DNA from 2 places in the Streptomyces sp. NPDC001903 genome. Region 2 is predicted to be linked to the other one. Evidence: riboswitches for the same ligand, from Rfam matches in the RefSeq annotation. Region 2 holds a riboswitch; the other holds the start of a gene.

Region 1 (3,400 bases), on a different contig from region 2:
CATGTACGCCTCCGCTGTGTTTCCGCCCCACGCTGTCGGCCCGAGGTTAACGGCTCGAACCGACACCGCGGCCGGGGGCCCCGACCGGCCGCCGGAAGGCTATGCGGGTCACGCGGGCCGCCGAGCCGCGGTCCAGCAGCACCGCCGAGGTGCAGCCCGCCGGGAGTCGGCCCGATTCCGCTTCCCGCAGCAGCCGGGCGACCGCTCCCCGGTGGCGGGCGAAGGCGTACGCCGACACCCCGCGGCCGCGCGCCGCCTGCCCGGCCAGCGCCTCCTCCGGGCTCGTGTCCAGCAGCAGCAGGTGGAGCGCGCGCCCCCGCCGCCGCGCGGCCGTGGCCAGCAGGCGGCGCACCCAGGACTGCGTCCCGCAGTCGTGGACCACCGCCGAGGCACCGGAGCGCAGGGTCCGCCAGAGCCCCCAGTAGTGCGCGAAGCGGACCGCGGGCCGGTACACCGCGTACGGCAGCGCCCCGGGCATCCGGCGCTCCCAGCGCTCGCGGACGTCCTGGGAGTCGATGCCGCCGCCCTCCGCGGCCCGCTTGATCAGCGTGCTCTTGCCGCCGCCCGGGAGGCCGGACACCACGACGATGTCCCCTTCCGCGAAGCCGAGCCACTGCGGGCCGTGCGCGCCCCGGCCGCGCAGGTCGCGTACGGGAGCGCCGTCGGCGCACGCCCGCCGCGCCGTCGGCACTCCGTCCACGGACCCCGTCCCGGTCAACGCCAGCACTCCGAATCTCCGCACAGTGATCGCCTCCCCCAATCGGGCCCCGCGGGGCCCCATGCCCACTGAGTGTAAAGAGACGGTAATCCGGCACACCCGGTTCCGGTCGGCGCATCCCGGCCGCATCCCGGATGCGTCACCGTTCCGTCATCCCCGTCGCGCACCTCTTCCGTACGTTCTTTCGGGCCCGCACCCCCGATCCCCCGGACGGCGTGCAATGATGTGCGCCATCTGGACCAACTGCATACCGGCCGCTTGAATCCGCGCGGGAGAGTCCCGGCACGCCGTGAGGCCGTGCCCGGGCGCCGAAGGAGCAAGTACCTCCCTTGAATCTCTCAGGCCCCGTACCGCGTGGATGAGGCAGATCTGAAAAGCGAGCCGCGCCGCCGTCCCCCGCGACGGCACCCGCGTGCGCTCCACCCAAGGTGCAAGTCGACGTTCCCCGGGTCCGACCGGGAACTCTCGGCGAACCTCTCAGGTTCCGATGACAGATGGGGAGGATCGTCCTCGTCATGTCATGCCCTGGGACCCGGGAGCCACACCCATGAGCACTGCCCCCCGCCTGACCGCCCTCGACGCGCTGCACCGTTCGCTCGGTGCGACCATGACCGATTTCGCGGGCTGGGACATGCCCCTGCGGTACGGCAGTGAGCGCGACGAGCACAACGCCGTCCGGACCAAGGCCGGCCTGTTCGACCTGTCCCACATGGGCGAGATCACCCTGACCGGCCCGGAGGCCGTCAAGGCCCTGGACTACGCGCTGGTCGGCAACATCTCCACCGTCGGCGTCGGCCGCGCCCGCTACACGCACATCTGCCAGGAGGACGGCGGGATCGTCGACGACCTGATCGTCTACCGCCTGGGCGAGACCGAGTACATGGTCGTCGCGAACGCCTCCAACGCCCAGGTCGTCCTGGACGCCCTGACGGAGCGCGCCGCCGGCTTCGACACCGAGGTCCGCGACGACCGCGACGCGTACGCGCTGATCGCCGTCCAGGGTCCGGAGTCCCCCGGCATCCTCGCCTCCCTCACCGACGCCGACCTGGACGGGCTGAAGTACTACGCCGGCCTGCCGGGCACGGTCGCGGGCGTGCCCGCGCTGATCGCGCGTACGGGCTACACGGGCGAGGACGGCTTCGAGCTGTTCGTCGCCCCCGAGCACGCCGTCGAGCTGTGGCAGGCGCTGACCAAGGCCGGCGAGGGCGTCGGCCTGGTCCCGGCCGGCCTGTCCTGCCGGGACACGCTGCGCCTGGAGGCGGGCATGCCGCTGTACGGGCACGAGCTGACCACCGCCCTGACCCCGTTCGACGCGGGGCTGGGCCGGGTCGTGAAGTTCGAGAAGGAGGGCGACTTCGTGGGCCGCGCCGCTCTGGAGGCCGCCGCCGAGCGCGCCGCCACGAAGGCGCCCCGCAAGCTGGTCGGCCTGATCGCCGAGGGCCGCCGCGTCCCGCGCGCCGGCTTCCCCGTCGTGGCCGACGGGCAGGTCGTCGGCGAGGTCACCTCCGGCGCCCCGTCCCCGACGCTGGGCAAGCCGATCGCGATGGCGTACGTGGACGCGGCACACGCCGCGCCCGGCACCTCCGGCGTCGGCGTGGACATTCGCGGTACGCATGAGCCGTACGAGGTCGTCGCCCTGCCGTTCTACAAGCGGCAGAAGTAGCGCCCGTACGCCCTACCGGCGCCGTACCGGCCGTCTCAGTCCGCAAGACCACTGTTCGTTCGCACTCCCCCGCATCCAGGAGAATCAGGTCATGAGCAACCCCCAGCAGCTGCGTTACAGCAAGGAGCACGAGTGGCTGTCGGACGCCGAGGACGGCGTCGCGACGGTCGGCATCACGGAGTTCGCGGCCAACGCGCTCGGTGACGTCGTCTACGCCCAGCTCCCCGCCGTCGGCGACACGGTGACCGCGGGCGAGACCTGCGGCGAGCTGGAGTCGACCAAGTCCGTCAGCGACCTGTACTCCCCCGTCACCGGCGAGGTCGTCGAGGCCAACCAGGACGTCGTGGACGACCCGGCGCTCGTGAACACCGCTCCGTTCGAGGGCGGCTGGCTGTTCAAGGTGCGCATCGCGGAGGAGCCGGCCGACCTGCTCTCCGCCGAGGAGTACGCCGCGCTCACCCACTCCGACAACTGACACCCCAGGGGTTCCTGATGTCTGTTCTCAACACCCCCCTGCACGAGCTCGACCCCGACGTCGCCGCCGCCGTCGACGCCGAGCTCGCCCGCCAGCAGTCCACCCTGGAAATGATCGCGTCGGAGAACTTCGCTCCGGTCGCCGTCATGGAGGCCCAGGGCTCGGTCCTGACCAACAAGTACGCCGAGGGCTACCCGGGCCGCCGCTACTACGGCGGCTGCGAGCACGTCGACGTGGTCGAGCAGATCGCGATCGACCGCATCAAGGCGCTGTTCGGCGCCGAGGCCGCGAACGTCCAGCCGCACTCCGGTGCGCAGGCGAACGCCGCCGCGATGTTCGCGCTGCTGAAGCCGGGCGACACGATCATGGGCCTGAACCTGGCCCACGGCGGTCACCTGACCCACGGCATGAAGATCAACTTCTCCGGCAAGCTCTACAACGTGGTCCCGTACCACGTCGACGAGACCGGCGAGGTGGACATGGCCGAGGTCGAGCGCCTCGCCAAGGAGTCCAAGCCGCAGCTGATCGTCGCCGGCTGGTCCGC
Region 2 (3,400 bases):
TAGGCGCGGACGGCCAGCAGGCCGGCGAGCTCACCCTGGGATCCGGCGTTCGGCTGGATGGAGACCTTGTCGTAGCCGGTGACCTCGCAGAGACGTTCCTCCAGCTCGGTGATGAGCGTGAGGTACCCCTCGGCCTGCTCGACCGGGGCGAACGGGTGCAGCTGGCCGAATTCGGGCCAGGTGACCGGCTCCATCTCGGTGGTCGCGTTGAGCTTCATGGTGCAGGAGCCCAGCGGGATCATGCCGCGGTCCAGCGCGTAGTCCTTGTCCGCCAGCTTGCGCAGGTAGCGCAGCATCGCGGTCTCGCTGCGGTGCTGGTGGAAGACCGGGTGCGCCAGGTAGTCGTCCGAGCGCAGCAGGCCCTCGGGCAGCGCGTCCTCGGTGGTCTCGTCGAGCGCCTCGATGTCGGCGCTGACGCCGAAGGCGACCCAGACGGCCTCGACGCCGGCGCGCAGCGTGGTCTCGTCACAGGAGACGGAGACGCGGTCGGCGTCGACCTGGAACAGGTTGACCCCGCCCTTGCGGGCGGCGGCGACGACCTCGGCGGCCTTGCCGGGCACCCGGGCGGTGACGGTGTCGAAGTACGAGCCGTGCACGATCTCGACCCCGCCGGCCTTCAGACCGGCCGCGAGCAGGGCCGCGTAGCGGTGCGTACGGCGGGCGATCGTCCGCAGGCCGTCGGGGCCGTGGTAGACGGCGTACATGCCGGCCATGACGGCGAGCAGCACCTGCGCGGTGCAGATGTTGCTGGTGGCCTTCTCGCGGCGGATGTGCTGCTCACGGGTCTGCAGCGCCAGGCGGTACGCCTTGTTGCCGTCCGCGTCCACGGAGACGCCGACGAGGCGGCCGGGCAGCGAGCGGGCGTGCTTGTCCTGGACGGCCATGTAGCCGGCGTGCGGGCCGCCGAAGCCCATCGGGACGCCGAAGCGCTGGGTGGTGCCGACGGCGATGTCCGCGCCGAGCGCGCCCGGGGAGGTCAGCAGGGTCAGCGCGAGCAGGTCGGCGGAGACGGCGACGATCGCGCCGAGGCCGTGCGCCTGGTCGATGAGCGGCTTGATGTCGCGTACGGCACCGGAGGCGCCCGGGTACTGGACGAGCACACCGTAGACGCCGCGCTCGGCGACCTCGGCCGGGATGCCCTCGGACAGGTCGGCGACGACGACCTCGATGCCGATCGGCTCGGCGCGGGTCTCGATCACGGCGATCGTCTGCGGCAGCGCGTCGGCGTCGACGAGGAAGATGTTGCCCTTCGACTTGCCGACGCGGCGGGCCAGCGTCATGGCCTCGGCGGCCGCGGTGCCCTCGTCGAGCAGGGAGGCGCCGGAGGTCGGCAGGCCGGTGAGGTCGGCGACGACGGTCTGGAAGTTGAGGAGCGCCTCGAGGCGGCCCTGCGAGATCTCGGGCTGGTACGGGGTGTACGCCGTGTACCAGGCCGGGTTCTCCATGACGTTGCGCAGGATCACCGGCGGGGTGAAGGTCCCGTAGTAGCCGAGACCGATCATCGAGGTCAGGACCTGGTTGCGGTCGGCGAGCGAACGCAGCTCGGCCAGCACCTCGGCCTCGGTCCGCGCCTCGGGCAGGTTCAGCGCCTCGGCGCTCTTGATCACATCCGGTACCGCGGCGGCGGTCAGTTCGTCCAGCGAGCCGTAGCCCACGTGGGCGAGCATCTTCGCCTGCGCCTCGGCATCCGGGCCGATGTGGCGCTGCTCGAAGGGGATGCCTCGCTCCAGCTGGGAGAGCGGAATACGGTTGGCGGTCATGTACGGAGGCCTCCTGGGTCGTACGACCTGCGAGGGGCACCACGGCGCGGGCACCCGGACGGCCTCCCCCTCTGTCATCTCAACCTGAGAGCTTCACCGGAGTCGCGGGGATGGCCCGCGGATTCCGGCTTTCACCGTCGGTGAGGAGGGGAACCGGCACTGCGCGCCCGGTACCCGCCCCTGCTTTCCAGAGTGGCCTCACCACGTGCGGTACGTATGCCTGAGAGATTCCGGGGAGGATTTGCTCCTTCGGCGCCTCCGTCGTACTCACTCGGAGGACTCTCCCGCACAGGGTCAACAGCCGTCACCCAGCCTACCAGCGAGGTTCCGACACCTGCCTCGAGTGGCCCGCACTCCGGAAATGCCCTTCTGTAGTCATTACGGAGGAGTTGCGACCATATGGAGGGACCGTGCAGACCGACATCGATCCGCGCAGCCTGATCGGCCGCAAGGCGTTCGACCGCAACGGAACCAAGATCGGCACCGTCGACGAGGTCTACCTCGACGATGCCACGGGCGCGCCCGAATGGGCCGCCGTCCGGACGGGCCTGTTCAGCCGGGACGCCTTCGTCCCGCTGGAGCCGAGCGAGGTCGTCGGCGACACCCTGCGGGTCCCCTTCGAGCGCTCCCTCATCAAGGACGCCCCGGACTTCGGCGTCGGCCGCCACCTCTCCCCCGAGCAGGAGCTGCAGCTCTACCACCACTACGGGCTGGACGTCTCCCTGCCGTCGGACATCCAGCGGGACTTCGGCCGCCTGGCGAACGGGGACGACAACCCCACCCCCTAGGGGGTGTCCGCCCCGGCCTGCCCCACGAGGGGCAGCGGATCGGAGGGCTCCAGCTCGGGGTCGTCCACCCGGAAGGTGCGCACCCGGCCCGGTGGAGATCCGGGCTGCTCGAACCGCACGGTCACCCTCCCGACCCCGCTGCCCTGTACCCACCCGGGTCCGTACACGGCGTGCAGTACGTCGCTCCCGGCCGCCCAGCGGCGCTCCGGGGCCGGCTCGGGCTCTCCGGTCGGGCCCCCGGGCTCCGCGGCCTCGGCGGGCCCTCCAGGCCCTCCAGGCTCGCCTTTCTCCGGGACACCACCGGGCTCGGCGGCCGCGCCCTCCGCGACGGCCTCCGCCTCCGCCGCCATCGACTGCGCGAACAGGTCCTCCTGGGTGTAGTCCGCCAGGCCCGTCACGCCCACCCCCAGCAGCCGGACCCCGCCCGTGGTGTCCACCGCCTCCAGCAGCCGCGCCGCGGCCTCCCGCACCACCGCGGGGTCGTCGGTGGGCCCCCGCAGCGTCTCGGAGCGGGTCAGGGTCGAGAAGTCGTAGCGCCGCACCTTCAGCACGATCGTGCGCCCCGAGTGCCCCGAGCCCCGCAGCCGCTGCACGCACCGGTCGGCGAGGCGCTGCACCTCGGTCCGGATCCGCACCCGGTCGTGCAGGTCCACGTCGAAGGTGTCCTCCACCGACACGGACTTCGCATCGCGCTCGGCGACCACCGGCCGGTCGTCCAGCCCCAGCGCCATCCGGTACAGCCCGACCCCGTGCGAGCGCCCGACCATCCGGACCAGCTCGTCCTCGCCGGCCTCGGCCAGCTCCCCGACGGTGGTGATCCCGGCGCGCCGCAGGTGCTCCCCCGTGACGGGC

What was found. A riboswitch is a leader RNA that binds a small molecule or an ion and turns the genes downstream of it on or off. The one in region 2 is predicted to bind glycine.
Region 1: it holds a riboswitch for glycine, as region 2 does, so the genes downstream of both, gcvT (glycine cleavage system aminomethyltransferase GcvT) here and gcvP (aminomethyl-transferring glycine dehydrogenase) in region 2, are expected to answer to the same signal.

What each region holds. Positions count from the first base shown of each region.
Region 1 covers NZ_JBIASZ010000001.1:616,297-619,696, reverse strand. Annotated here, with positions in the region: gene ACFYZS_RS02875 (enhanced serine sensitivity protein SseB) at 1-3, opposite strand, end outside; gene ACFYZS_RS02870 (AAA family ATPase) at 47-700, opposite strand; glycine riboswitch at 978-1,081, shown strand; gene gcvT (glycine cleavage system aminomethyltransferase GcvT) at 1,266-2,381, shown strand; gene gcvH (glycine cleavage system protein GcvH) at 2,473-2,856, shown strand; gene glyA (serine hydroxymethyltransferase) at 2,874-3,400, shown strand, end outside.
Region 2 covers NZ_JBIASZ010000013.1:9,553-12,952, reverse strand. Annotated here, with positions in the region: gene gcvP (aminomethyl-transferring glycine dehydrogenase) at 1-1,760, opposite strand, end outside; glycine riboswitch at 1,959-2,057, opposite strand; gene ACFYZS_RS26260 (PRC-barrel domain-containing protein) at 2,171-2,548, shown strand; gene ACFYZS_RS26255 (DNA polymerase IV) at 2,545-3,400, opposite strand, start outside.